Regions from separate parts of the Streptomyces sp. NBC_00466 genome, predicted to be linked through region 1. Evidence: riboswitches for the same ligand, from Rfam matches in the RefSeq annotation. Region 1 holds a riboswitch; each other region holds the start of a gene.
The links. A riboswitch is a leader RNA that binds a small molecule or an ion and turns the genes downstream of it on or off. The one in region 1 is predicted to bind glycine.
Positions count from the first base shown of each region.

Region 2: another riboswitch for glycine. It lies ahead of gcvT (glycine cleavage system aminomethyltransferase GcvT); the one in region 1 lies ahead of gcvP (aminomethyl-transferring glycine dehydrogenase).
Region 3: another riboswitch for glycine. It lies ahead of gcvP (aminomethyl-transferring glycine dehydrogenase); the one in region 1 lies ahead of gcvP (aminomethyl-transferring glycine dehydrogenase).

Region 1 covers NZ_CP107896.1:4,220,804-4,230,701, reverse strand. The annotation lists gene OG210_RS19000 (Uma2 family endonuclease) at 1-390, shown strand, start outside; gene OG210_RS18995 (L-serine ammonia-lyase) at 403-1,785, opposite strand; gene lipA (lipoyl synthase) at 1,894-2,856, opposite strand; gene gcvH (glycine cleavage system protein GcvH) at 2,858-3,232, opposite strand; gene OG210_RS18980 (hypothetical protein) at 3,229-4,047, opposite strand; gene gcvP (aminomethyl-transferring glycine dehydrogenase) at 4,075-6,936, opposite strand; glycine riboswitch at 7,088-7,183, opposite strand; gene OG210_RS18970 (PucR family transcriptional regulator ligand-binding domain-containing protein) at 7,496-9,052, opposite strand; gene OG210_RS18965 (aldehyde dehydrogenase family protein) at 9,260-9,898, shown strand, end outside.
Region 2 covers NZ_CP107896.1:1,415,988-1,425,885, forward strand. The annotation lists gene OG210_RS06170 (ABC transporter substrate-binding protein) at 1-919, opposite strand, end outside; gene OG210_RS06175 (ABC transporter permease) at 966-1,964, opposite strand; gene OG210_RS06180 (enhanced serine sensitivity protein SseB C-terminal domain-containing protein) at 2,302-3,072, opposite strand; gene OG210_RS06185 (enhanced serine sensitivity protein SseB) at 3,431-4,180, opposite strand; gene OG210_RS06190 (AAA family ATPase) at 4,273-5,013, opposite strand; glycine riboswitch at 5,135-5,230, shown strand; gene gcvT (glycine cleavage system aminomethyltransferase GcvT) at 5,372-6,487, shown strand; gene gcvH (glycine cleavage system protein GcvH) at 6,555-6,935, shown strand; gene glyA (serine hydroxymethyltransferase) at 6,945-8,207, shown strand; gene OG210_RS06210 (L-serine ammonia-lyase) at 8,379-9,746, shown strand.
Region 3 covers NZ_CP107896.1:6,350,749-6,360,646, reverse strand. The annotation lists gene OG210_RS28550 (type II CAAX endopeptidase family protein) at 1-198, opposite strand, end outside; partial or broken gene OG210_RS28545 (hypothetical protein) at 555-1,145, shown strand; gene OG210_RS28540 (glutamate--cysteine ligase) at 1,203-2,726, opposite strand; gene OG210_RS28535 (hypothetical protein) at 3,247-3,837, shown strand; gene OG210_RS28530 (DUF5999 family protein) at 4,138-4,341, shown strand; gene gcvP (aminomethyl-transferring glycine dehydrogenase) at 4,430-7,315, opposite strand; glycine riboswitch at 7,503-7,601, opposite strand; gene OG210_RS28520 (PRC-barrel domain-containing protein) at 7,742-8,119, shown strand; gene OG210_RS28515 (DNA polymerase IV) at 8,035-9,642, opposite strand; gene OG210_RS28510 (MerR family transcriptional regulator) at 9,699-9,898, opposite strand, start outside.

The sequences.
Region 1 (9,898 bases):
CTGAAGGTCGTCCGCCAGATGACGGTCGTCCTGGACCGCCGCAATGGCCCCGAGCCCGATATCTCCGTCATCCGGGCCAGTGCCGTCACCGGACCGGAGCAGATCAGTTTCGAAGCCGCGGATGTGCTGCTCGCCGTCGAGGTCGTCTCCCCCGGCTCGGAGGCCCGCGACCGGGACACGAAGCCGCGCAAGTACGCGGCCGCCGGCATCGAGCACTTCTGGCTGGTCGAGATGACCGGTGAGAGCCGGCATCCGGTGGTGCGGGTGTATGAGCTCGATCCGGTGACCAAGGCGTACGCACTGACCGGTATCCACCACGACCAGCTCAAGGCCGGCGTTCCGTACGACCTGGGCATCGACATCACGACGGATGCTCTGACGCAGTTGTAGCCGCAAGGTTCGTCAGCAGTCGATGATGTTCACGGCGAGCCCGCCTCGCGCCGTCTCCTTGTACTTGATCTTCATGTCCGCGCCGGTCTCCTTCATGGTCTTGATGACCTTGTCCAGGGACACGTGGTGCCGGCCGTCGCCGCGCAGTGCCATCCGGGCGGCGGTGATCGCCTTGACCGCGGCCATTCCGTTGCGCTCGATGCAGGGGATCTGGACCAGCCCGCCCACCGGGTCGCAGGTCAGCCCCAGATTGTGTTCCATGCCGATCTCCGCGGCGTTCTCCACTTGCTCCGGGGAGCCGCCGAGTACCTCGGCCAGGGCTCCGGCGGCCATCGAACAGGCCGAGCCGACCTCGCCCTGGCAGCCCACCTCGGCCCCGGAGATCGAGGCGTTCTCCTTGAACAGCATTCCGATCGCCCCTGCGGCCAGCAGGAACCGCACGGTGCCGTCGTCGTCGGCGCCGGGCACGAAGGTCCGGTAGTAGTGCAGGACGGCCGGGATGATGCCGGCCGCGCCGTTGGTCGGGGCGGTCACCACCCGGCCGCCGGCGGCGTTCTCCTCGTTGACCGCCATCGCGTACAGGGTGACCCACTCCATGGCCCGGCCGGCCGCGTCGCCTTCGGCGTGCAGGGCGCGGGCGGCGGTGGCCGCACGGCGGCGGACCTTCAGCCCGCCGGGCAGGATGCCCTCGCGGGACAGACCGCGCGCCACGCAGGCCTGCATGACGCACCAGATCTCCAGCAGGCCGGTGCGGATCTCGTCCTCGGTTCGCCAGGCCTTCTCGTTCTCCAGCATCAGCGCGGAGATCGACAGCCCGGTCTCGCGGGAGCGGCGCAGCAGTTCGTCGCCGGTGTGGAAGGGGTGCTTGAGCACGGTGTCGTCGGGCTTGATGCGGTTTTCGCCGGCCGCGTTCTCGTCGACGACGAAGCCGCCGCCGACCGAGTAGTAGGTCTTCTCGACCAGCGGCAGCCCGCCGTGGTCGTAGGAGGACAGGGTCATGCCGTTGGCGTGGTACGGCAGGGAGCGGCGGCGGTGCAGCGTCAGCTGGGTGTCGGGATCGAAGGCGATCTCGTGGGCGTCGCCGAGGTCGGTGCCCAGCAGCCGCAGGCGCCGGCTGGTGCGGATCCGGATGATCTCGTCGTCGGCGCTGTCCACGTTCACGGTGTGCGGCTCATGGCCCTCCAGACCCAGCAGTACGGCCTTGGGTGTGCCGTGGCCGTGGCCGGTGGCGCCGAGCGAGCCGAACAGTTCCGCCCGCACCGTGGCCGTCTGCGCGAGCAGGCCGTCTTCCTTCAGCCGGCCGACGAACATCCGGGCGGCCCGCATCGGGCCCACCGTGTGTGAGCTGGACGGGCCGATGCCGATGGAGAAGAGATCGAAGACGGAGATGGGCATGGCGGAATCTCCCTTGAGATCTGCGTGGTGGGCGGAGTGAGGGGGAAGGGGGCGGCATGTGCGACGTGGGCCTGGGCTCTCGTGCGCGGCTTCGTCAGCGGTGTGTGTTCAGTCGTCCCGGTCCTGACGAGGCCTCCTGTCGCGTGCTTGCCGGTAGAGCCGTCCGGCCCGGTACGAGGAGCGCACCAGGGGGCCGGACATCACTCCGGCGAAGCCGATCTCCTCGGCTTCTTCCCTGAGCTCGGCGAACTCCTCGGGTCTGACCCACCGGTCCACCGGGTGGTGCCGTACGGAGGGCCGCAGGTACTGGGTGATGGTGATCAGGTCGCATCCGGCGTCGTGCAGGTCCCGCAGCGCGGTCGAGATCTCCTTCCGGGTCTCGCCCATGCCCAGGATCAGGTTCGACTTGGTGACCAGCCCGGACTCCCCTGCCGCGGTGAGCACACCGAGCGACCGGTCGTAGCGGAACGCCGGCCGGATCCGTTTGAAGATCCGTGGCACCGTCTCCACGTTGTGCGCCAGCACGTCCGGACGGGACTCGAACACCTGGGTAAGGAGTTCGGGGACACCGTTGAAGTCCGGGACCAGGTTCTCCACGCCGGTGTCCGGGTTCAGCGCGCGGATCCGGAGGACCGTCTCGGCGTACAGCCAGGCGCCCCCGTCGGGCAGGTCGTCGCGGGCCACCCCGGTGATGGTGGCGTACCTCAGCCCCATCGCGGCCACGGACTCCGCCACCCGGCGCGGCTCGTCCCGGTCCAGGGACTGGGGCTTGCCGGTGTCGATCTGACAGAAGTCGCAGCGCCGCGTGCACTGGTCGCCGCCGATGAGGAAGGTGGCCTCGCGGTCCTCCCAGCATTCGTAGATGTTGGGACAGCCCGCCTCCTGGCAGACCGTGTGCAGCCCTTCGGACTTCACCAGGGCCTGCATCTTCGTGTACTCGGGGCCCATCCTGGCGCGAGTCCTGATCCACTCGGGCTTGCGCTCGATGGGGGTGCGGCTGTTCCGCACCTCAAGACGCAGGAGCCTGCGGCCGTCGGGCGAAGCGGGAGAGCCGAGGTCCAGTACGGACATCTCAGGCTCCTCCGGTGAGGGCCGCGTACGCGGCGGCGTCCAGCAGGTCCGGTGAGCCGGTGATCCGCATCCGGAACAGCCAGCCCGCCCCGAAGGGCGCGGCGTTGACCTGGCCGGGGTCGGCGACCGCGCCTTCGTTGATCTCGACGACCTCGCCGTCGGCTGGGGCGTACAGGTCGCTCACCGACTTGGTCGACTCGATCTCTCCGCAGGAGTCGCCGGCCTTGAGCGTCGCACCGACGGCGGGCAGGTCGAGGTAGACGACGTCGCCGAGCGCGTCGGCGGCGTGGGCGGTGACTCCGATGGTCGACAGGTCGCCGTCGGTCGCGATCCACTCGTGATCGCTGGTGTACATGAGTTCGGTGGGCAGGCTCATGAGTGCTTCCTCCGGAAAGAGTCAGACGTTGGTGTGGTGGAAGGGCGGCCGGGTCCCGAGTCGAACGGTGTGGTGCGGAGGGTGAGTTCCCTGCCGTACAGCGGCAGGCCGGCCTCAAGACGCAGCCTGTCGCGGCAGGCCAGGCCGCACGGGACCAGGCCATGTGCCGCGCCCGCCGCGCTGACGGCCCGCCAGAGGGCCACCGCGCCATCGGGACGGCAGTAGATCTCCAAGCCGTCCTCTCCGATGCGGCCGGTGCGGGCGAGCAGCACGTCGTGGTCCGCTAGCCGTGCCGGTTCGATCGCGTAGGGCTTCAGCAACGGCACGTCGATGTCGGCCAGTTCGCTGACGATCGCAGGCGACTTCGGGCCCTGGACCGCGATCAGTGCCCAGTCGCCGGACGCGTCCCGGACCGTGGCGGCGTAGCCGTCGATCCGGTCACGCAGGCAGGAGAGCACGATCAGGGCGTTGGCGGCGTTGGCAACGACGAGGTATCGCTGCTCGGCCAGGCGGTGGACGAGGAGGTCGTCGAGTACTGAGCCGGTCTCGTGGACCAGCATGGAGTGGCGGGCGCTGCCGACGGCGGTCTTCGACGGCTCGCCGGCCAGGGCGTGGTCGATGGCCCGGCCCGCCTCGGGGCCGGACAGTTCGATCTCGCCCAGGTGGGTGAGGTCGAAGATTCCGGCGGTGGTCCGTACGGCGTGGTGCTCAGCCGGTCCGGAGGCGTAGCGCAGCGGCATGGACCAGCCGGCGAAGTCGGTGAACAGCGCACCGAGTTCGGTGTGGACGTCGTGCAGTGGTGACTTCTTGGACATGGTGTTCTCCCCTCGGGCCGTGACCGGTCAGATCGACTCGAACGACTCGGGGGGCGGGCAGGAACAGACCAGGTTCCGGTCGCCGTGGGCCTGGTCGATCCGGCCGACCGGCGGCCAGTACTTGTCCGGTGTGACGCCCGCCGGGAAGACGGCCCGCTCACGCGAGTAGGCGTGGGTCCACTGACCGGCGAGCGCGGCCGCGGTGTGCGGTGCCTGTCGCAGCGGGGACCCGTCAAGGGTCCAGACGCCCTGGTCGACCAGGGCGATCTCGGCGCGGATCGCGATCATCGCCTCGCAGAAGCGGTCAAGTTCCTGGAGGCTCTCGCTCTCCGTCGGCTCGACCATCAGCGTGCCGGCGACGGGGAAGCTCACCGTCGGCGCGTGGAAGCCGTAGTCGATGAGCCGCTTGGCGATGTCGTCGACCGTCACACCGGTCGCAGCGGTGAGCGGGCGTACGTCGAGGATGCACTCGTGCGCGACGAGGCCGGCTTCCCCGGTGTACAGGACGGGGAAGTGCTGCGCGAGCCGGCGGGCGATGTAGTTGGCACTGAGCACGGCTGTCCGCGTCGCCCTGGTCAGCCCTTCCCCGCCCATCATCCGGATGTAGGCCCACGGGATCGGCAGGATGCCGGCGCTGCCGAACGGTGCGGCGCTCACCGGTCCGGCCCCGTCGCGGCTCCCTGTGTCGGGGTGCAGCCGGTGGGTGGGCAGATACGGTGCGAGGTGCTCGGCCACGGCGACCGGGCCGACGCCCGGCCCGCCGCCGCCGTGCGGGATGCAGAACGTCTTGTGCAGGTTGAGGTGGGACACGTCGCCACCGAACTCACCGGGCTTGGCCACCCCGAGCAGCGCGTTGAGATTGGCGCCGTCCACGTACACCTGTCCGCCGTGCTCGTGCACCAGCTCGCACAGCCGGGTGATGCCCGCCTCGTAGACACCGTGCGTCGAGGGGTAGGTCACCATGATCGCGGCCAGGGCCTCGGCGTGCTCGGCGCACTTCGCCCTGAGGTCGTCGAGGTCGACCGTGCCGTCGGGCCGTGAGGCCACCACGACCACACGCATCCCGGCCATGACCGCGGAGGCGGCATTGGTGCCGTGTGCGCTTGCCGGTATCAGGCACACGTCGCGTCCGGTCCGACCGTTGCTCCGGTGGTACGCGCGGATCGCCAGCAGGCCCGCGAGTTCGCCCTGTGATCCGGCGTTCGGCTGGACGGAGACCCTGGCGTAACCGGTGACCTCGGCCAGCCATGTCTCAAGCTGCTCGATGAGGGTCAGGTACCCGGCCGCGTCGGCGACCGGCGCGAACGGGTGCAGGTCCGCGAACCCGGGCAGGCTGACCGGTTCCATCTCCGTGGTCGCGTTGAGTTTCATCGTGCAGGACCCGAGCGGGATCATGCCGCGGTCCAGCGCGAAGTCACGGCCGGAAAGCCTGCGCAGGTAGCGCAGCATCGCGGTCTCGGAACGGTGCTGATGGAAGACGAGATGGGTGAGGAAGGGTGAGGTACGGCGCAGCCCCGGCGGAATCGTCACCGGAGCGTCGGCCGCCGGCTCGTCCAGGTCGCCCCCGGACCGGCCGAAGGCTTCGAGTACGAGCCGGACGTGGTCCTCCGTCGTGACCTCGGAGCAGGAGACGCCGACGTGGTCGCCGTCCACCAGCCGCAGCCGCAGGCCCTTGCCGTGCGCGGCCGCGACGACCTCATCGGCGCGGCCATCGGCCCGCACCAGCAGGGTGTCGAAGATCGCGCGGTGCACCACCGTGGCCCCGGTCTTCCGCAGACCCGCGGCGATGAGTGCGGCGTGCCGGTGTGTTCGCCGGGCGATCTCGGTCAGACCTTCGGGGCCGTGGTGGACGGCGTACATCGATGCGACCACGGCCAGCAGCACCTGCGCCGTACAGATGTTGGAAGTCGCCTTGTCGCGCCGGATGTGCTGCTCGCGGGTCTGCAGGGCCAGGCGGTACGCCGGCCGGCCTGCGCTGTCCACGGACACGCCCACGAGCCGGCCGGGCATATGACGTTCCAGCCCTGCGCGGACTGCGATGTACCCGGCGTGCGGTCCGCCGTAGAACAGGGGTACACCGAAGCGCTGCGACGAACCCACGACGATGTCGGCGCCGAACTCACCCGGCGGCACGAGCAGGGTGAGCGCCAGCAGGTCGGCGGTCACGGTGACAAGTGCCCCGCGTGCCCGTGCCGCAGCGGTCACCCCGCGCAGGTCGCGGACCGCGCCCGAGCAGCCGGGGTAGGACAGCACCACCCCGAAGAAGTCCCCCTCGGGCAGCGGCTCGGCGACATCGATCTCGACGACCTCGGTGCCGACCGCGGCGGCACGCGTGCGCAGGACGCTGAGGGTCTGCGGGAGGGTGTCGCCGTCGACCAGGACGCGGGGGCGGCCGCCGCGTACGACGCGGCGCATGACGGTGACGGCCTCGGCGACGGCGGTGCCTTCGTCGAGCAGCGACGCGTTGGCGGTCGGCAGCCCGGTGAGGTCGCCGACCATGGTCTGGAAGTTGATCAGCGCCTCCAGCCGGCCCTGGCTGATCTCCGGCTGGTACGGCGTGTAGGCGGTGTACCACGCCGGGTCCTCCAGCACATTGCGCCGGATCACCGCAGGCGTGGTGGTCGCGTGGTAGCCGAGGCCGATCATCGGCACGGCCACGGTATTCCTGCCGGCGAGTTCATGCAGTTCGGCGCGTGCCTCCGCCTCGGTGGCGGCGGCGGGCAGGTTCAGTTCGGCGGTGCTGCGGATGCCACTCGGAACGGCAGCGTCCATGAGGCCGGCCGACGTCGGGTAGCCGACTTCGGCCAGCATCTTGGCCTGGTCTGTTTCGCTGACACCGATGTGACGGGTGGCGAACTCTCCGGACGCGGAGTGTCCAGGTGAGGTCATGGCGGGAGGCTCCCTCATGAGGGCACCGCGGAAACGGCGCCATGGATGGGTGACCTCCCCGCTCTGTCATCGGTACCTGAGAGCTTCACCACCGGGTCCGGCGGTTTGCACCGTGGGCGCAGGACACGAGGTCCTGACTTTCCAGAGTTGCCTCGCCGGAGCGGTAGTTGGGCCTGAGAGATTCTGGGGAAGGTTGCTCCTTCGGCGCCTCGCCAAGGATGGGCGAGGGCTCTCCCGCTTCGGTTCGAACGGCACGATGTTGAGTTGTCGGGCCCGACCGAAAGGCCAGGTGAAGTGAGGTGTGGTGCAGTGCGGCCCACGGACGCGAGCACCGGGCCGACGACGGCATTTTCGTTACTTCTCACGTGCCGGACGGTCCCGGGACCTCCGCCGCGCCTCTGCGGCCACGCACTGTGGGCGAGACGCCTGAGCGTCTGATTCTCCGGACTCCGCCGGAGAGTTGTCGGCGGAGGGCCGGATCTCGCGAGGAACATACGAGCCCGGAACGGCGGCCGTCAAGTGCCCGCCGTTCCGGGCTCATCGGCGATCCCCGGGCCTGTCATCGCTCTCCCGGGCGCGATGTGCGGTCCTGCCGGGTGCCTTCCCGTCCGGCGGCGCCCGGCAGCATCGAACGCGCTTGCAGGGCAAGCCACAGCTCGGCGATGTCCCTGGTGCGGTCGAGGTTGAGCCCGGTGATGTCCTCGACCTTGCGGATCCGGTACAGCACGGTCTGCCGGTGCACATGCAGGGCGTTCGCCGTCTTCTGCCAGGAGCGCTGATGGTCGAAGAAGCTCTGCAGGGTGGGCAGGAGCTCGCCCCGGTGCTTGGACTCATGCTCCAGGAGCCGCCCGAGCACCCGGTCGACGAGAGCCATCGCGTCGTCGATGCCCGAAACGCCGAGGAACGGCGTGGCTTCCCCGTAGCGGAAGGTGTGCGTCTTGTTGTGCTCGGCCGACTGGTTTGCCCAGCGTGCTTCCCGTGCCGCCTCGGGGATGCGGTCCATGGTCTTGACCGGGCTGCTCACTCCCACCGCCGCGGAGGGACCGGCGTTGGCATGGATGATGCGCAGCACCCTCTCCTTGTCGTGCGCCAGCAGGTAGAGAGCCCCGGAGTGGTGCACGACCAGATGCGGAACCCCGTTGCGCCACAGCCCGACGTGCAGTTCACGCAGCCGGGCGCTGTCGTCGGAAGAGACCGCGTACAGGACCGCGGACGACGGATCGATCCCGGCTTCGAGGAGTTGGCTGCGGCCGCCTCTGGGTTCGGCGCTGCCGTCCATGAGCCGGGCCAGGAACTCCGCGCCTTGTCGGCGGCGGTGCTCCAGGTCCACCAGTGCCTGGGACATCTCGAGGGCGATCACGGTCGCGGCGTGCTGCATGAGGATGGCGTCGAGCACGCTGTGCCCGTCGGAGACCAGGACGAGCACGGCGCCGGGCTGGGTGGGGATGTCCGCCAGCCGCATCTCCCGGCCGTCACTCAGATACGTGACGAACGCACCGGCGCTGACCTGCCGGGACCCGAGGTGGGCCTGCGACAGGGCCTGGCGAAGTCTCTCGTCGAGTCCGGCGCTGTCGGGAAACCACGGTTCGGCGGACTCGCGGTGGCACACGTGCAGCGCACAGCCCAGCTGCTGCGACAGTGCGGTGGTCAGCTTGGACGGCTTGTGCTTCTCGGTCACCGAACGTTGCAGTGTGTAATATATTCGCTCGGTCCGAATCAGCCGGTCCGACTGTTCCAGCAGGTTGGCCGCCGCCACCGCGCGCGAGATCGCGATGAACGGCATCGGGTAGTCCACCAGGAGCACCGGAAGCGAAAGCGACTCGCTGACCTCGGTGAACCGTGCGGTGAGCGGTGGGCAGTACATCTTCTCGCCGATAGCGAGAGCGCCGGCGCCCGCGTCCATGAGCCGCCGCAGGAGTTCCTCCTGCTCGTGGGCCGACTCCGGGAACGACATGCCGTTGGTCATCAGCAGCTCTCCGCCGGTCAGCCACTGCCACGGCTCAGGCAGGTCGGAGGTGTGCGTCCAGCTGACCTCCCGTTGCAGCCCGTCCCGGCCGGACAGGAGACGGAGCCGCAGGTGCGGCATCTCCAGTAGTTCTGCAACCGTGATCGTCATGCCAGGACGGTAGTTCACACACCGATCGTTATCACCTATTTGTACAGAACTGGCAGGCGCGGCCGGCGGAGAAAATTGTGCGTCTGCACAAATTCGATGTCGTCGCTTTGACGGATTGAGTACAGCTCGTGAGAGCGGAGGCGCGCACCATCGTGGGCAAGACCTCACCGGCCGGATGGGGTCAGCACCTGCAGAAAGGTTTCTCCCATGCCTTCGGCTCTGCGCACCACGAACGGGCGTCTGGTTCGTCCCTCGCCGGACGCTCCGGCGCTGGTTCCCGCGGAACTGCTTTCACCCAGGAAGCACTTCATCAACGGTGTCCCCACCTCGGGGGCAAGTGTCGACGCCATCCCTGTGTACAACCCCGCCACCGGTCGCCCGATCAGCCAAGTCCTCCGGGGCACCGCTGAGGACGTCGACGCCGCCGTGCGAGCCGCCCAGGCCGCCTTCCGGGCCTGGCGGACTCTGACTCCCAAGGACCGCGCGGGCCTGCTGCTCAAGGCCGCTTCGGTGATGGAGACGCACCGCGATGAGCTCGCTGCCCTTGAATCGGTGAACACCGGCAAGCCGCTGTGGCTCGCGCTTGAGGACGTCGACGCGTCGATCGACACCGTGCAGTTCATGGCGGGCGCCGTCCGTGCGCAGCTCAGCCTCGGTGCCGGTGAGTACGCCGAGGGCCGGACCTCGATGATTGTCCGCGAGCCGGTCGGCGTGGTCGCCGCCATCACACCGTGGAACTACCCGTTGCTGACCGGCCTCTGGAAGATCGCGCCGATCCTGGCGGCCGGCAACACCTGCGTGCTCAAGCCGTCCGAGGCCACGCCCCTGACCTCTCTCCGTCTCGCC
Region 2 (9,898 bases), 2.8 Mb from region 1:
CCTTCGGCTGGGTCTTGGACTGCAGACCGGTACCGGCGATGTCCGCGGTGCTGGTGTCGTTGAGCAGGTGCTCGTCGACAGTCGTCGGCGTGACGTTGAACTTCAGGTTGATCTTGTCGGGGAGCGCCTTGCGGATCGGGTCCGTCTTCGGGTCCCACTGCGGGTTGCGGACCAGCGTCGCGCCCCGGCTCTCGCTGTACGAAGCGAACTTGTACGGGCCCGAGGACACGATGTGCTGGACGTACGAAGCGCCCTTGTCCGCCTTCTGCGGCACCGGCGCCGTCTGCGAGAACGAGGCCAGGTAGTCCATGTCCGCGAACGGCTTGCCCAGATGGAAGACGATCGTGGAGTCGTCCGGCGTCTCGATGGACTTGAGACCGCCGGGCGACTTGTCCTTGTAGGGACCCTTGTACTTGTCGCCGTCCTTGAGGTACGTGCTGAAGTACGTGGGCCCGTTGGACAGCGCCTCACGGGCGAAGGTCCGCTCGACCGCGTACTTGACGTCCTTCGAGGTGATGACGGAGCCGTCCTCGAACTTCACACCCTTGCGGATGTGGTACGTCCAGGTCTTGGCGTCCGGGGATGCCTTGCCCAGGCTCGTCGCCAGGTCGGGCACGATCTTGAGCCCTTCCTTGCCCGGAGCCGGCTTGAAGGTCACCAGCGCACGCGCGTAGAGCCGGGAGAAGTTCTGCACCCAGCCGTAGTACGTGTTGCCGGGGTCCAGGGAGTCCGGGCCACTGGCGTGCTCGTAGTTGACCGTCCCCCCCTTCTTGTCGGTCTTGTTGACGATGCTCGTCAGAGCCGCGTCGGCCTTGCCGTGGCCGCCCCCGCCGCCACTGTCACTGCTCCCGCAAGCGGTGGCAGCGAGCCCCAGCGCTACCGTCGCGGCTATCGCCGCTGCCGTCTTTCTGCTGTTCATGCTGAGGAAAGCCCCCTCGGTTGTCCGGTGTGCGGCATGGCCGCGATTACTTGCCACGGGGGTCGAGTGCGTCGCGCAGCCCGTCCCCCAGCAGATTGAAGGCCAGCACGGTGATGAAGATCGCCAGGCCGGGAATGATCATGAACATCGGATCGACCTGGTAGAGGTCGACCGCGGTGGACAACATGCCGCCCCAGGAGGCCTGCGGCGGCTGGATACCCACACCGAGGAAGCTCAGGGACGCCTCGAAGAGGATGTTGGTGGGGATCAGCAGCGTCGAGTACACGAGGATCGGCGCGATCAGGTTCGGGAGCAGTTCGCGGAAGAGGATGAAGGGACCGCGGGCCCCCAGTGAGCGGGCGGCCTCGACGAACTCCCGTTCACGCAGACTCAGCGTCTGCGCGCGGACGATACGGCCCATGTAGGGCCAGTTGAAGAAGCCGATCACGAAGATCAGCACGCAGATACGGAGCGTCAGCCCGTTCAGGCCGAACGCGTTGCCCTGCAGTGACGCGGAGATGGAGATCGCGAAGAGCAGCAGCGGGAACGCCAGGAAGGTGTCCATCAGACGGCTGATGCCGCTGTCCACCCAGCCGCCGTAGAAGCCGGCCACCACTCCCATCACGACGCCGATGACGACCGAGAGGAGTGTCGACCCCGCCGCGACCACCAGGGAGACCCAGGAGCCCTCGACGATGCGGGCCAGGATGTCCCGGCCGGTCTGCGGCTCCACACCCAGCGGGTGGCTCCAACTGATGCCGCCGAAGCTGCCCTTGGGCGCCAGCAGAGCCGGATCGACCAGGTTCTGGTGGAAGTCGTTGGGGTCGAGCCCGAACATCGCCTGGATCGGCTTGGACAGGATGGCGATCAGCACCAGCAGGATCACGACGACCCCGCCGGCCATGGCGACCTTGTCCCGCTTGAAACGCGTCCAGGCGATCCGGCCGAGTGAACGGCCCTCGATCTGGCTCTGCGTGGCCCCCGTGAGTACTGCCTCCGGCTGCGCTTCGGCAGTCGATCCGGTGGTCTCGATCGGTGCGGTCACAGTGCCTTTGACCCCTCCCGGCCGGCGGTGGCCGGCCCGTACCTGCCGCGGTGGCGGCTGCTGTGCATCAAGCGCATCGGGTGATGCCACTGTGCTGAAGTAACGGAATGTGTTCAAGACTCGTCGCACAAGGGCACGACGATGCTCAATGCAGGGAGTCTTCATCGCGGTTGCGATCACCCGCCAGACCTGACGGTGAATGTATGCGCAACCGTGATGCGGTTAATGAACTTCCGTTATCCGGACGCCGGGAGCGGCTGAGCGGAAATCTTCCTCGCTAAAGCGCCAGTTCGGACATCGCACCCAACAGCCGCCATTGACGGCCTAATTGGTGCACTCAGCCTACTGGCGGGTAGCCGTATCCCGCCGCGGGAGAGGGGGCCGCATGGGCCTCGCGGTCGTAGAAGGGGCGGGAGTTGGCCCGCAGCCACATCCCGACGGGGTCGTACGCGTCGGACAGCGCCACCGTCGAGACGGGCAGCCCCTCGGGCACGGCGCCGATCGACTGCTGCATCATCGCCCGCACCGAATCCACGGACTGCTGGCTCGTGTCGTACAGATCGAGCCCGATGGCCAGATACGGGGTGCCGAGCGCGGGCTGCACCCAGACCCGGCTCAACGAGCGGATCGCCGGGGTGTGGTGGGCGCTCTGGGTGAGCAGCGCGTAGAACTGCGGGATCTCGATGGCCGGCTCGGACAGCCGCAGCGGCCCGGCCGGCATCCGGTCCAGACCAGTGGCGATCCGCCGCAGATCGGTCCAGGGAATGCCGACACCGCCGCCGGGGGCATGCGGATTGAGCCAGATCCCCCAGTGGTCGGGATAGAGGGAGCGGGCGATGTCACGCCCTGTGACCACTTCGTGCGCACGGTTCCAGCCGGAGACCGCCAGCTCCTGCGCCGACGTCACACACGGGGCGTAACCGAGACCTTCGATCTCCATGTTCCCGTACTGGGCGTCCGGCGACCCGGCCTGGCCGTGCCAGAGCAGCATCCAGACCTGGCTGTCGGCGAGCGCCTGCAGCAGTGCCTCATAGGCGTCGTACCGCCCGGGGGTCACCTGGGGCAGCATCTGCTCGACCTGCCCGGCCGCCGTGCCCGACGCACTCACTCTGGGTCCCGCCCCTCTTTGATCCACCCGTTTTTGATCCACGCGCTTTCCATCCGCGCGCTTTTGATCACCCGTTGGCGTTCCGCGCGCCCGGGATGCAGCTCAGACGGTCCGGCCCGCACGATCCGCCCGCGCGATCCGTTCCGTTCGATCAGTTCCGTTCGATCAGTTCGATCCGTTCGGTGCACGATCGGTTCCGTGCGCGATCGGTTCCGTGCGATTCCGGCCAATCCGCGCGCCGGTCGTCCCACGCGTCCCGCACATCCGCCCAGCTTATGCCGCGGCGGGTTTCCGGTGCCTGCGCGGCACCGGCCACCTCGCTCCGAGTGCCGCAGGTCCCGGCCCTGCGGCACCGGCCCTACAGCACCGGCCCCGCGGCGTCGGCCCTCACGTAGAACGGCCTGACCTTGTCCAGCATCCAGTCGGCGACCGGGTCCTGCGCCACGTCCAGCAGGACGAGATTGACCGGCCAGGGCACCTCGACCCGGTGCAGCGCCCGGCCGAGCGCGTCCATCGGGGCGTTGCGGCCCGCGCCGTCCCACGTCGCGAACTCGACCCCGACGAAGAGGACCGGGTCGCCGCCCTCGATGGAGGCGAGGGCCCGGCGCGCCGAAAGGACCACGCCCGACTCCTCGAACTCACCGGCGGCGGCGGAGAGGAAGTCGACCGGCTCCTCCTGCCAGTCCGGCTCGAAGAGCCGCACCCGGCCGCCGGTCGCGGGCCCGTCGAGGGAGGTCCGGCCGCTCCGGCACAGTTCGGCCACCGCGAGCGGCGGCAGCGGCATACCGATCGCGCCGCCCGGGTTCACCACGACGCCCAGCTGCGGTGGCAGCCCGCGGGCGAACTCGACCGCCGGCGCCACCGCGAAGGAGTAGTGCGAGCCGACGCACTGGAGGAACTGCGCCTCGGAGCTGAAAACGGGGACATAGGCCCCGCCCTCGATGTCCACGGTGGGCAGGTCGAGCGAACTGCTGTCCTGCCCACCGCCGTTGGGCAGCGGTACCCAGAGGTTGCTGCGCCCCAGCACCTCGATCAGCCGGCCGCCCGCGGCCTGGTTCCCGACCGATGCGGTCAGGACCTCTTCGAGCTCATTTCCCGGCCATGCCATGTCCACCGAGGTATCCCCTTCTCACCTGTTCACCTGCCGACCGACCTCAGGGTCGTTCGTTTGGCCTCCCCCAACCATAAGGAGCGGGACCGTCACACCGCCGCCCCGAACCCGATCCGGCGCAGTACGGCCGCCGCGTCCCGGTCGAGCAGCACGACCGAACCGCACCCCGCGGGCAGCCGCGCCCGCTCGGCGTTCCGGACCAGCCCGCCGACCGCCCTGCGGTGCCGGGCGAAGGCGTACGCGGAGACCTTCCGGCCGCGCTCCGACTGACCGGCGAGCGCCACCCCGGGCGCCACGTCGAGCAGCAGCAGATGCAGGGCGGTCCGGCGCCGCCGCGCCGCCCGGGCCAGCAGCGCGCGCACCCAGGAGTGCGTGCCGCAGTCGTGCACGACGACACCGGCGCCCGAGCGCAGGGCGCGCCACAGCCTGCCGTAGTGGGCGGCCCGCACCAGCGGGCGGTAGCTCCAGTACGGCAGCCAGCCGGGCATCCGGCGCTCCCAGCGGTCCCGGGCGTCCTGCGAGTCGATCCCGCGCGCCCCCGCGGCCCTGCGTAAGAGCGTGGACTTCCCGCTGCCCGGCAGGCCGGACAGGACCACCACGTCCCCGGCGGCGAACACCAGGCGGTGCGGGCTGCGGCCGGCCCGCCGCCGCAGGTCCCGTACCGCGGGCGGCCCGCTGCCGGCCGCCTCCTGTCCGGTCCGTACGGTCCGGACGGACCGCACGGGCACCGCCCCCGGCCCCCCGGATGTCTCATGCGGCGCCACATCCGCGCGCCACTCCTGCCCCACCACGGCCACTCCCCCCGTCGGGCCACCCCGTAGGGCCCGCATGTGCCTGCGTATCCCCTGCATACCCCCGTCTACGAAGTGTAAAGAAACAGTAATGCGACACCGGTGAGGCGCCGCCCGCGCGGCATGCGATGATGTGCGCGCCAACTCCATACAGGCCGTTCGAATCCGCGCGGGAGAGTTCTCGGCCACTGGCCGGGGCGCCGAAGGAGCAAGTCCCTCCCTTGTAATCTCTCAGGCCCCGTACCGCGCGGACGAGGCAGATCTGAAAAGCGGGCCGCTCTGCGGTCCCACCCAAGGTGCAAGCCGTGCCCTCTCAACAGGCGCCGGCGAACCTCTCAGGTTCCGATGACAGATGGGGAGGATCGTCCTCGTCTGTCATGCCCCGGGAGTACCGCATATGAGCCCCACGCCCCGTCTCACAGCACTCGACGCCCTGCACCGGTCACTGGGCGCGACCATGACCGACTTCGCGGGCTGGGACATGCCGCTGCGCTACGGCAGTGAGCGCGACGAGCACATCGCCGTACGGACGCACGCCGGCCTCTTCGACCTCTCCCACATGGGCGAGATCACCGTCAGCGGCCCGGAGGCCGTACGGCTGCTCGACTACGCGCTGGTCGGCAACATCAGCACGGTCGGCAACGGCCGCGCCCGCTACACCATGATCTGCCGGCAGGACGGCGGGATCCTGGACGACCTGATCGTGTACCGGCTCGGCGAGCAGGAGTACATGGTCGTCGCCAACGCGGGCAACGCACAGGTGGTCCTGGACGAGCTGACCGCCCGCGCGGGCGGCTTCGACACCGTCGTACGGGACGACCGCGACGCGTACGCCCTGCTGGCCGTACAGGGCCCGGAATCCTCCGGCATCCTGAAGTCGCTCACGGACGCCGACCTGGACGGGCTGAAGTACTACGCGGGCCTGCCCGGCACCGTCGCCGGCGTCCAGGCGCTCATCGCCAGGACCGGCTACACGGGCGAGGACGGATTCGAGCTGTTCGTCGCCCCGTCCGACGCCGAGAAGCTCTGGCAGGCGCTGACCGAGGCGGGCGCACCGGCCGGCCTGGTGCCCTGCGGGCTCTCCTGCCGCGACACCCTGCGCCTGGAGGCGGGCATGCCCCTCTACGGCCATGAGCTGACCACCGCGCTGACCCCCTTCGACGCCGGTCTCGGCCGGGTCGTCAAGTTCGAGAAGGAGGGCGACTTCGTCGGGCGCGCGTCCCTGGAGGCGGCTGCCGAGCGGGCCGCCTCGGCCCCGCCGCGCAAGCTGGTCGGTCTGATCGCCGAGGGCCGCCGGGTCCCCCGCGCGGGCTACCAGGTCGTCGCGGACGGCCAGGTCGTCGGCGAGGTCACGTCGGGCGCCCCTTCGCCGACGCTGGGCAGGCCGATCGCCATCGCGTATGTCGACGCCGCCCACGCGGAGCCCGGCACGTCCGGTGTGGGCGTGGACATCCGCGGTACCCATGAGCCGTACGAGGTCGTGGCCCTCCCCTTCTACAAGCGCCAGAAGTGACCCACACCATCTCAGCCCGTAAGACCACCGTTCACCAGCACTCCCCCGCATCCAGGAGAATCAGGTCATGAGCAACCCCCAGCAGCTGCGTTACAGCAAGGAGCACGAGTGGCTGTCGGTCGCCGAGGACGGCGTCTCGACGGTCGGCATCACGGAGTTCGCGGCCAACGCGCTCGGTGACGTCGTCTACGCCCAGCTCCCTGAGGCCGGGTCCACCGTCACCGCGGGCGAGACCTGCGGTGAGCTGGAGTCGACCAAGTCGGTCAGCGATCTGTACGCCCCGGTCTCCGGTGAGATCACCGAGATCAACCAGGACGTCATCGACGACCCCTCGCTGGTGAACACCGCCCCCTACGAGGGCGGTTGGCTGTTCAAGGTGCGCGTCACCGGCGAGCCGGACGACCTGCTCTCCGCCGACGAGTACGCCGCTCTCTCCGCCGGCAACTAGGGACTATTGATGTCACTTCTTGATTCCTCCCTCCACGAGCTCGACCCGGACGTCGCCGCCGCTGTCGACGCCGAGCTGGTCCGCCAGCAGTCCACCCTCGAAATGATCGCCTCGGAGAACTTCGCTCCGGTCGCCGTCATGGAGGCCCAGGGCTCGGTCCTCACCAACAAGTACGCCGAGGGCTACCCGGGCCGCCGTTACTACGGCGGCTGTGAGCACGTCGACGTGATCGAGACGATCGCGATCGACCGCGTCAAGGCGCTCTTCGGCGCCGAGCACGCCAACGTCCAGCCGCACTCGGGCGCCCAGGCGAACGCTGCCGCGATGTTCGCGCTGCTCAAGCCCGGCGACACGATCATGGGTCTGAACCTCGCCCACGGCGGGCACCTGACCCACGGCATGAAGATCAACTTCTCCGGCAAGCTCTACAACGTGGTCGCGTACCACGTCGACGAGCAGACCGGCCAGGTCGACATGGCCGAGGTCGCGCGCCTGGCCAAGGAGTCCCAGCCGAAGCTGATCGTGGCCGGCTGGTCCGCCTACCCGCGCCAGCTGGACTTCGCCGCGTTCCGCAAGATCGCGGACGAGGTCGGCGCGTACCTGATGGTCGACATGGCGCACTTCGCCGGCCTGGTGGCCGCGGGCCTGCACCCGTCGCCCGTCCCGCACGCGCACGTCGTCACCACGACCACGCACAAGACGCTGGGCGGCCCGCGCGGTGGTGTGATCCTCTCCACAGCCGAGCTCGCCAAGAAGATCAACTCCGCGGTCTTCCCCGGTCAGCAGGGTGGTCCGCTGGAGCACGTGATCGCGGCCAAGGCGGTCTCCTTCAAGGTCGCGGCGACGGACGACTTCAAGGAGCGCCAGCAGCGCACCCTGGACGGCTCCCGCATCCTGGCCGAGCGTCTGGTGCAGTCCGATGTCACCGAGCACGGTGTCTCGGTCCTCTCCGGCGGCACCGATGTGCACCTGGTCCTGGTGGACCTGCGCAACTCGGAGCTGGACGGCCAGCAGGCCGAGGACCGTCTCCACGAGATCGGCATCACGGTCAACCGCAACGCCGTCCCGAACGACCCGCGCCCGCCGATGGTCACATCGGGGCTGCGGATCGGTACGCCTGCCCTGGCCACCCGCGGTTTCCAGGCCGAGGACTTCTCCGAGGTCGCGTACATCATCGCGGCCGCCCTGAAGCCGGCCTACGACCGGGAGGCGCTGGCCGCCCGGGTCACCGCGCTGGCCGAGAAGTTCCCGCTGTACCCCGGACTGAAGTAGGACCGGTCGGTCCGGATCAGTACGGTTTTGTACGAACCACGGGGCACCCCGCACACTGGACAAGTGAGCAGGGTGCCCCGCACCACGTACGCACCCCGCTCACTGCTGTACCGCGCTTCCTCTGCACCACCCCGGCAGACAACGGCGTCTACCCACACCTAGGAGTTCCCCGTGGCCATATCGGTCTTCGACCTCTTCTCGATCGGCATCGGCCCGTCCAGCTCCCACACGGTGGGCCCCATGCGGGCCGCCCGGATGTTCGCCGCCCGCCTGAAGAACGAGGGCCTGCTGGCCCACACCGGATCGGTCCGCGCCGAGCTCTTCGGCTCGCTGGGCGCGACGGGTCACGGACACGGCACCCCGAAGGCGGTGCTCCTCGGCCTGGAGGGCGAGTCCCCCCGTACGGTCGACGTCGAGCACGCCGACGAGCGCATCGAGCAGATCCGCACCAGTGGCCGCATCAGCGTCCTCGGTGCGCACGAGATCGCCTTCGACTACGACGCGGACCTGGTCCTGCACCGCCGCAAGGCACTGCCGTACCACGCGAACGGGATGACGGTCTCCGCGTACGACACCGAGGGCGCCCCCCTCCTCGAGAAGACGTACTACTCGGTGGGTGGCGGCTTCGTGGTGGACGAGGACGCCGTGGGCGAGGACCGCATCGTCCTCGACGACACCGTCCTGAAGCACCCCTTCCGCACGGGCGACGAACTGCTGCGGCTGACCCGGGAGACGGGTCTTTCCATCTCCGCGCTGATGCTGGAGAACGAGAAGGCCTGGCGCACCGAGGCGGAGATCCGCTCGGGGCTGCTGGACATCTGGGGCGTCATGCAGTCCTGCGTCGCCCGTGGCATGTCCCGCGAGGGCATCCTCCCGGGCGGCCTCAAGGTCCGCCGCCGCGCGGCCAACTCGGCCCGCCAGCTGCGCGCCGAGGGTGACCCGCTCGCCCGCGCCATGGAGTGGATCACGCTCTACGCGATGGCGGTGAACGAGGAGAACGCGGCGGGCGGCCGAGTCGTCACCGCCCCCACGAACGGCGCGGCCGGCATCATCCCCGCCGTCCTGCACTACTACATCAACTTCGTCCCGGGAGCCGACGAGGAGGGCGTCGTCCGTTTCCTGCTCTCCGCGGGCGCCATCGGCATGCTCTTCAAGGAGAACGCCTCGATCTCGGGCGCCGAGGTCGGCTGCCAGGGCGAGGTCGGCTCCGCCTGCTCCATGGCGGCGGGCGCACTGGCCGAGGTCCTGGGCGGCTCCCCCGAGCAGGTGGAGAACGCGGCGGAGATCGGCATGGAGCACAACCTCGGCCTGACCTGCGACCCGGTCGGCGGACTGGTCCAGATCCCGTGCATCGAGCGGAACGGCATGGCTGCGGTCAAGGCGGTCACGGCGGCCAAGATGGCGCTGCGCGGCGACGGCAGCCACAAGGTGTCCCTGGACAAGGTCATCAAGACGATGAAGGAGACCGGCGCAGACATGTCGGTCAAGTACAAGGAGACGGCGCGGGGCGGGCTCGCGGTGAACATCATCGAGTGCTGACGGGGCGCGCCCGGCCCGCACCGGCGTCCGCGTGGGACGCGGGCGCCGCTGCACCGAACTCCCCGGCATCGAACGCCCGGCACTGAACATCAGCCTAAAATCAGGTGCGTTGGTGCTGACGGATGCTGGAGGGGTCAAGTGGAGATCGGGCT
Region 3 (9,898 bases), 2.1 Mb from region 1:
GAGCCATGGCCGCCCCGGTGCGAACGACCCGTTGAGATTGGCGGCCTGGTGCTTGAGCCCTCCTGGTTTCGTCAGTGCCCCGATAAAGCTGATCAGCGCCGAAACGCCGCTCGCGCCGAGAGAGAGTGCGAGTACCAGCACCGTCTCGGACCGCAAGAACCGCTGCGACGTCCCCTCTGTGGGAACAAAATCAGCCACGCGCTCGCCCTCCGCCTGCACACCTGCCTCCAGTTGGCCAATCGCGCCTCATCCCCACCACCGTGCCACTAGGGTCTCGAATACAGGTACGAAGATCGCGCACGACAGGCCGGGGGACGGGCGTCAATTCGATGGCGCGCTCCCCCTTTTCCTTGTTCACCTTCAGGGGAGGAGCACCACCCCATGGGACGTCACAGCTTGCCCGATGACCTCACGGCACCGGCAACCCGGCCCCGTTCCGGTGCACGGCGGCGTCGAACGTCCCCCTCACCTCCGCGTCCAGCATCGCGGAGTCCCCGGTCACCCTGGCCATGGTGCCATCGGCCGCCGAGGCGCTGGGCTGGCCGGAGAAGACGTACACGCTGGTCGACGAGGCTGAGCTGACCACCGATCAGAGCCGGGCCGCGATGCGGTTCATGACCTATCTCGGCGAGGGTGTCAGCCGCACCGAGCTGGACCGGCAGGGCTTCAGGCTCCCGGACCGTCCCGCGACGCCGGGCCGCGTGGCGGCGGCGGGCGGGCACACCCCGCAGCCGTACGCCGACGCCTCCCCGGAGCCACCGTCCGAAGACGTCCTCGACGAGACGCTCGGCATGTGGACCATCACGGTCCAGAGCACCCGGCTGACCACCGTCGTGGACGCGTCGGGCAGGACGACCGGAAGACCTACGCCCGCGGGAAGTTCAACGCGGTGGTGATACTCACCGACGGCGTCAACGAGGACGACCACGGCATCTCCCGCAGCGCCCTCATCGCCAAGCTCCAGGAACTCACCGACCCCGGGCGCCCCGTGCCACTGATCATGATCGCGGTGGGCCCCGACACGGACAGGACCGAGGTCGAGCAGGTCGCCAGGGCCACCGGCGGCGCGGGGTACCGGGTGAGCGACCCCCTCTCAGATCAACTCGGTCCTGCTGAAAGCGGTCATGGCGGTCGGCGGGCACTGACCGGGGACGCGCGGCGCCGACCCCAGGTACGCGAGTCGCCGATCCCGGTACACGCGTTCACCCGCCGCAAGCCGTCACCGTCGCCGGAATGCCCTCCGGCCAGGAGTGCACCGGTTCGCCGCCCGCCATCAGCTCGGCGTACCGCCGGGTGGTGAGCGCCAGTGCCTCGCGCCGCCCGAGCCCCGCCTCCAGCGCCCGGTGGAACGTCTCCGCCTGCCAGGAGGCACCGTTCGTCCGGCGCCTGCACCGCTCCTCGATGACACCGAGGCAGCGGTCGCGGTCCGCGGCCTCGATCCCCCACGCGTCGAGCCCCGCGGCGGCCAGCGGCAGCAGCTCGTCCATGACGAGCCGTACCGCGGGCACCGCCGTGACACCGCCGGAGCGCCCGGGCCGGGGCCACTCCAGTTCGGCGTCGATTCCGTACCGGCAGGCCGCGTCGAAGTTGCGTGCGGCGGCCTCGAAGGGCAGCCGCCGCCACACCGGGCGGGGGTCGTCGGCGAGCGCCCTCACCAGCCCGTAGTAGAAGGCCGCGTTGGCCATCACGTCCATGACGGTGGGCCCGGCGGGCAGCACCCTGTTCTCGACCCGCAGATGCGGTACGCCGTCGGCCACGTCGTAGACCGGGCGGTTCCAGCGGTAGACCGTCCCGTTGTGCAGGACGAGTTCCTGGAGGCCCGGCACCCCGCCGTCGTCGAGCACCCGCAGCGGGTCCTCGTCGTCGCACAGCGGCAGCAGCGGCGGGAAGTACCGGAGGTTCTCCTCGAAGAGGTCGTACGCCGAGTCGATCCAGCGCTCGCCGAACCAGGTACGCGGCCGCACCCCCTGGGCCCGGAGTTCCGGCGGGCGCACATCGGTCGCCTGGAGGAAGAGCGGCGGCCGCGACTCCCGCCACAGCTCCTTGCCGAACAGGAAGGGCGAGTTGGCGCCCAGCGCGACCTGCACGGCGGCGACTGCCTGCGCCGCGTTCCACACATCGGCGAAGCGCGCCGGGGTGACCTGGAGGTGCAACTGCACCGATGTACAGGCCGCTTCGGGCGCGATCGACGAGGAGCTGCAGGTCAGCCGCTCGACACCGGATATGTCCAGGTCGAAGTCCTCACCGCGGGCCGCACACATCTGATCGTTGAGGAGGGTGTAGCGGTCGGCCGACGAGAGGTTCGCGGAGACAAGATCCTGCGGATCGAGCGTCGGCAGGATTCCGATCATCACGATCCCCGCGTCGACTTCGGCTGCTTTTCTGTGCGCGTACGCGAGACCGGTGCGGAGCTCCTCGGCCAGCTGGTCGAAGACACGGCCGCCCAACCGGTGCGGGATAATATTCACTTCGAGATTGAACATCCCGAGTTCCATCTGGAAATCGCGGCTCGCGATCCGGTCGAGAACCTCCGCATTCAACATCCGGGGCATCCCGTCGGCGCCCGCGAGATTGAGTTCGATCTCCATCCCCATGAGATTCCTCGGACGGTCGAACCTCTTCTCCTCCAATAGTCGCTCCAGCACCTCCAGACACTGCTGCAGCTTTCTCCGGTACTGCTGCCGGCCCGACGGATCGACACCGCCCGCCTCCAGCTTCTCCCCCATCGCTGCACCCCCTCCACACGTGTGCGGCCGTGGCGGCCGCCCGGGTCACGGTCGATAATGCCCACACCCGGTGATCCGTAACTCCCCGCCCGGAGTCCGTCCGGAACGAGTATGGTGACGAGAAGATAACGTGTGGCACATTCGCAGCGCATGATGCCTGCAGCAATTTCCAAGCCGCTGCGGCCCGGTGGACCCAGTGAGAACGACCAACGGTTTTCGGCCGACCACTCACATGGAGAACCGTGAGGCCACCGGAGCGCACGTACGTTAAATCGGGATAATCTCCGCAGAATAAAGACCGAATAGCAACTTGTTTGCAATATCCACGTCAGCTAGTTGAAACCCCGCGTGAACACGTGTCGTATAAACTCCGCAGACGAGGCAGAGAGTTGGCGCCCCGGCCCCCGGAGAGTGCGGTACCCCTCCACGCCCCACGGCCCCCCTCTGCCCCTGCCTGCTGACAGTGCTGTCCGCACAGCCCACGCATCAACGTGTCTCCGAAGTGAGAGGCGACCACATCATGCCGCTGTATGTCCCTCCGGCTCCCGCGCCGGCCCTGCGCAGCGTCCTCGCGGCACTCGGCTCCCCCACTGCCGTACGCGAGGCCCGAACCCCGGCTCTCCGCTCGGCCCCGGGGCCGCTCACCCCCGAACTGCCCCTTCCCGTCTACGTACTGGACCAGATCATGCCGAGCGGCGGGACCCCACGTACCCGGCTCACCGGCTGGCGGTTCCTGATCCGCAGCGGCGATCACGCCGTGGCCGCAGCGGACACCAAGCTCACCGCCGACGGCTGGACCTTCTCGCACTTCTTCGAGGGCCCCTACGCCACCGCCACCGGGAGCGCGCTGCGCCGGGCCGAGGCGATGGACACACCGTTCCAGCCCAGGCTGCTGTCCGTACCGGAGCTCTACATGCTGACGTTGTGGCTGCACGGCGACACCACCGCCGACGCCTCGGTCTCCGGCACCATGCCGGCCCCCACGGACCTGCTCGTACCCCTCGCACCCGCACCGCCCGGCATCGCCGCGCACCGGCCGCACCGGGTGTCGGAGCTGCTGCCGGTGATGACGATGAGGCTGTCACCCAAGCTGCTGGGCTCCCCCGCCTGACGGCTGCCGGCCACCACCGCGCGCCCCGTGACCACCGACAGGTCACGGGGCGCGGCGCTCTTTCTGCCCATCCGGTCTAGCCCGGTCGGGCCACCTCCGAACCACCCGGACAGGCAGTCAAGTTGAGCTGAACCGTCCGCACGGGTGATGCGTCCCTATGCTGTAGCAAGTGCTGCCGTGAAATCCCTGCGGATTGACGCCCGTAGGGCAACACTGGGATCACCGACTGATCGGGGGGCGGCCATGAAATCCGCATCGAGCCGCAGGACACTCACTACAACGCAGCGAAAGAACGCATCCATGTGCCAGCACCAGCCAACCTGCCCGTCAGCCACCTCTGCCGACCGGGAGGCCGCGCTCCTCGTGGCGCACCACCCGGAGCAGGGCTGGAGTCTGCTGTGCAACGGCGTTCTCATCTTCGAGGACACCGGTGAACTGCTGCCCGACGGCCGGATCATCGCGCCGCACCGCCCACTGGGTTCGGGACTGGCGACCGCCGCCTGACCCTGCTCAGTACCGAGGAACAGAAGTGGCACAGACGACGAAGGGCCGGCCCGGGTGACATCCCCGAACCGGCCCTCCCGCATGTCCGTCAGTTGTCGTACGCGTCCAGCGGCGGGCAGGAGCAGACGAGGTTGCGGTCGCCGAAGGCCCCGTCGATCCGGCGCACCGGCGGCCAGTACTTGTCGGCGGGCGAGACGCCGGCCGGGAAGACGGCCTCCTCGCGGGTGTACGCGTGGGTCCACTCACCGCCCAGCGCTGCCGCGGTGTGCGGGGCGTTGCACAGCGGGTTGTCGTCCGCCGCCCACTCGCCCGACGCGACCTTCTCGATCTCGGCCCGGATCGCGATCATCGTGTCGCAGAACCGGTCGAGCTCCGCCAGGTTCTCGCTCTCGGTGGGCTCGATCATCAGCGTTCCGGCCACCGGGAACGACATCGTCGGCGCGTGGAAGCCGTAGTCGATGAGGCGCTTGGCGATGTCGTCGACGCTCACACCCGTCGCCTTCGACAGCGGCCGCAGATCGACGATGCACTCGTGCGCGACCAGCCCCTCGGGGCCGGTGTACAGCACCGGGTAGTGCGGTTCGAGGCGCTTGGCGATGTAGTTGGCGGCCAGCACGGCCACCTGCGTCGCCCGCTTGAGCCCCTCACCACCCATGAGACGTACGTACGCCCAGGAGATCGGCAGGATGCCGGCCGAGCCCCACGGGGCGGCCGATACCGGACCGACGCCCGTCGCGGGGCCGGCGGCCGGCTGGAGCGGGTGGTTGGGAAGGTACGGCGCCAGGTGGGCCCGTACGCCGACCGGGCCGACACCGGGGCCGCCGCCGCCGTGCGGGATGCAGAAGGTCTTGTGCAGGTTGAGGTGCGAGACGTCCGAGCCGAACTTGCCGGGCTTGGCCAGTCCGACGAGCGCGTTCAGGTTGGCGCCGTCGACGTACACCTGGCCGCCCGCTTCGTGCACGGCCGCGCAGATGTCGGTGATGTGCTCCTCGAAGACACCGTGGGTCGACGGGTAGGTGACCATCAGTACGGACAGCTCGTCGCGGTACTGCGCGATCTTGGCGTTCAGGTCCTCGACGTCGACGTCGCCGTCCTCGCGGGTCTTCACGACGACGACCTTCATGCCGGCCATCACGGCGCTGGCGGCGTTGGTGCCGTGCGCCGAGGACGGGATGAGGCACACGGTGCGGGCGGTGTCGCCGTTGGCCCGGTGGTAGGCGCGCACGGCCAGCAGACCGGCCAGCTCGCCCTGCGAGCCCGCGTTGGGCTGGAGCGAGACCTTGTCGTATCCGGTGACCTCGGCGAGCCGCTCCTCCAGCTCGCGGATGAGCGTCAGATAGCCCTCGGCCTGCTCGACCGGGGCGAAGGGGTGGATCGCACCGAACTCGGGCCAGGTGACCGGCTCCATCTCGGTGGTGGCGTTGAGCTTCATGGTGCAGGAGCCGAGCGGGATCATGCCGCGGTCCAGCGCGTAGTCGCGGTCGGCGAGCTTGCGCAGGTAGCGCAGCATCGCCGTCTCGGAACGGTGCTGGTGGAAGACGGGGTGGGTGAGGACGGTGTCCTCGCGCAGCAGCCCCGCGGGCAGTGCGTCGGCGGTCCGCTCGTCGAGCGCCTCGATGTCGCCTTCGGCGCCGAAGGCGGCCCAGACGGCGGCCAGCTGGGTGCGTGTGGTGGTCTCGTCGCAGGAGACGGAGATCAGGTCCGCGTCGACCTGGTGCAGGTTGACCCCGCCCTCGCGGGCGGCGGCGGCGACCTCGGCGGCCCTCCCCCCGGTCCGTACGGTGAGGGTGTCGAAGTAGTCGCCGTGCACGACGTCGACGCCCGCGGCGCGCAGCCCCTCGGCGAGGATCGCCGCGTACCGGTGGGTGCGCAGGGCGATCTCGCGCAGGCCGTCCGGGCCGTGGTAGACCGCGTACATCCCGGCCATCACGGCAAGGAGCACCTGCGCGGTGCAGATGTTGCTGGTGGCCTTCTCGCGGCGGATGTGCTGCTCACGGGTCTGGAGGGCCAGCCGGTACGCCTTGTTGCCGTCCGCGTCGACGGAGACGCCGACGAGCCGCCCCGGCAGGCTGCGCGCGAACTTCTCACGTACGGCCATGAACCCGGCGTGCGGACCGCCGAAGCCCATCGGGACGCCGAACCGCTGGGTCGTACCGACCGCGATGTCAGCACCCAGCTCTCCGGGCGAGGTGAGCAGCGTCAGTGCCAGCAGATCGGCGGCGACGGTGACGACGGCACCCAGCTCGTGCGCCTGCTCGATGACGGGCGCGATGTCCAGGACCCGGCCGGAGGCGCCCGGGTACTGGAGCAGTACGCCGAACACACCGCGCTCGGCCACATCGGCCGGAATGCCGTCGCTGAGATCGGCGACGACGACCTCGACACCGGCCGGCTCGGCGCGCGTCTGGATCACCGCGACGGTCTGCGGAAGCGCGTCGGCGTCGACCAGGAAGACACCGTTCTTGACCTTGCCGACGCGGCGCGCGAGGGACATCGCCTCGGCTGCCGCGGTGCCCTCGTCCAGCAGCGAGGCGCCCGAGGTGGGCAGGCCCGTCAGATCGGCGACAACGGTCTGGAAGTTCAGCAGCGCCTCCAGGCGCCCCTGGGAGATCTCCGGCTGGTAGGGCGTGTACGCCGTGTACCAGGCGGGGTTCTCCATGACGTTGCGCAGGATGACCGGCGGTGTGAACGTGCCGTAGTAGCCGAGCCCGATCATCGGGGCGAGGACCTGGTTGCGGTCGGCGAGGAGACGCAGCTCGGCGAGGACCTCGGCCTCGGTGCGCGCGTCCGGGAGGTTCAGCGCCTCGGCGCTCTTGATCACCTCGGGTACGGCGGCCGATGTGAGCTCCGAGAGCGATCCGTAACCGACGTGGGCAAGCATCTTGGCCTGATCCCCCGCATCGGGCCCGATGTGGCGCTGTTCGAAGGGGATGCCACGCTCCAGCTGGGAGAGCGGAATGCGGTGAGCAGTCATGGCGGAGGCCTCCTGGTCGTTACGACCTGCGAGGGGTACCACGGCACGGGTACCCGGACGGCCTCCCCCTCTGTCATCTCAACCTGAGAGTTTCACCGGCCCGCCGCTCGACGCGCCCGCTTTCACCGTCGGTGAGGTAAGGATCCGGGCGTGCCCGCCCGACGCCCGCCCTGCTTTCCAGAGTGACCTCGTCCGCGCGGTACGTGTGCCTGAGAGATTCCGGGGAGGATTTGCTCCTTCGGCGCCCCCGGACAACGCGTCCGAAGGGCTCTCCCGCGCGGGGTCAGCAGCCACTGGCCAGCCTACCAGCGAGCCACTTCGCACGGTGTTCGAGTGGCCGATGCCCCGGATCTGGACTTCCCTGAGGGGGAGACCTTCGCAGGGGGCGGGAGACATCGTGATCCGTTGCGATCAGTTGGAGGGACCGTGCAGACCGACATAGATCCGCGCAGCCTGATAGGCCGCAAGGCGTTCGACCGCAATGGCCTCAAGATAGGCACGGTTGACGAGGTCTACCTCGACGACGCCACCGGAGTGCCCGAGTGGGCCGCGGTACGCACCGGACTGTTCAGCCGGGACGCGTTCGTCCCGCTGAAGCCGAGCGAACTGGTCAGGGAAACCCTGCAAGTGCCCTTCGACCGCGACCTGATCAAGGAAGCACCGGGCTTCGGAGTCGGCCGCCATCTCTCTCCCGAGCAGGAGCTGCAGCTCTACCACCACTACGGGCTCGGTATCTCGGCCCCCACGCCGCCGCCTCCCGACCGGGACTTCGGCCGGCTCGCGGGCGAAGAGGAACGCACCTGACCCTCCGGCCCAGCCCCGGCAGTCACTGCTTCCCCGGAACGCCCTGGCGGCCCCTCACCGGTGTCCGCCTCCTCCCCCGGGGCCGTCCCGTCCGGCCCCGCCGGTCTGCCTGAGCCGTCCGGTTCACCTCGCCCGTCCGGTTCACCCGGCCCGTCCGGGGCAGACCGGACCAGCGGCAGCGGATCCGACGGCTTCAGCGCGGGATCGTCGACCCTGAAGGTCCGCACCCGGCCGGGCGCGGTCGCGTACGGATCCTCGAACCGCACCGTCACCCGGCCCACGCCACTGCCCTGCACCCACCCCGCGCCGTACTCGTCATGGCGCACATCGTGCCCGGCGAGCCAGCGGCGCCCCGTGCCGGACGGCGGCTCGTCCGCGGCCGGCTCCGGCGGCGCCGCGGGACCGGGTGCCGCCTCTTCCGCCGCGAGCTCCAGCACGGCCGCCCGCTCCGTGGCCGCCTGCGCGAAAAGATCCTCCTGGGTGAAGTCCGCGAGGCCGGTGACGCCCACCCCGAGCAGCCTCACGCCGCCCGTGGTGTCCACGGCCTCCAGCAGCCGCCCCGCGGCCTCGCGCACGACCTCGGGGTCGTCCGTGGGCCCCCGGAGCGTCTCGGAACGGGTCAGCGTCGAGAAGTCGTACCGCCGGACCTTCAGCACCACCGTCCGCCCGGACCGCCCCGCGTCCCGCAGCCGCTCCACGCACCGTCCGGCCAGCCGCACCACCTCCGCCCGCACCCGCGCCCGGTCGTGCAGGTCCACGTCGAAGGTGTCCTCCACCGAGACCGACTTGGTGTCCCGCTCGGACACCACGGGCCGGTCGTCCTGGCCGAGCGCCATCCGGTACAGCGAGGCGCCGTGCGCCTTGCCCAGCAGCCGGACGAGCTCGTCCTCACCGGCCCCGGCCAGATGGGACACGGTGGTCATCCCGGCCCTGCGCAGATGCTCACCGGTCGCCGGGCCCACTCCCGGCAGGATCCGTACGGAGAGGGGCGCGAGCAGCTCGCGCTCGGTGCCCGGCTCTATCAGGACCAGGCCGTCCGGCTTGGCCCGCTCCGAGCCGATCTTCGCGAGCATCTTGGAGCCGGCCAGACCCACCGACCCGCTGAGCCCCGTGACCGCCAGGATGTCCCTGCGCAGCTGCTCACCGGCCCGCCGGGCCGACCGTCTGCCGTCTGCGACTCCGCCCGCCTCCAGGTCCACGAAGGCCTCGTCCAGGCTCAGCGGCTCGACCAGGGGCGAGAGCCGCCCGAGCAGTTCCATGACCTGGCCGCTCACCTCGCGGTAGAGCGCGAAGCGCGGCACCAGATAGGCGGCGTTCGGACAGAGCCGGCGGGCCTGCGCCATCGGCATCGCCGAATGCACCCCGAACCGCCGTGCCTCGTACGACGCCGTCGACACCACTCCGCGCGGCCCCAGCCCGCCGACCACCACCGGCTTCCCGCGCAGGCTCGGCTTCGCCGCCTGTTCCGCGGCGGCGAAGAAGGCATCCATGTCCAGATGCAGGATGGTCGGTACGGCTCTCACACCACCGATGCTGCCTCACGGCACTGACAATCGGGCCCCCGCAGCGCGGAGGCCCGTCAGACGGCGCGGTTGCGGCGCCTGGCCAGCTCGTCGGCCGGGTTGTGGCCGATGAGGGTCTCGCCGGTGTCGACCCGCTCGCCGTGCAGCTGGGAGAGGGCGCTCTCCACGTCCCGCCACACGACCCCGACGGCGATCCCGAAGATCCCCTGGCCGCCCTGCAGCAGGCCGACCACCTCGTCGGGCGAGGTGCACTCGT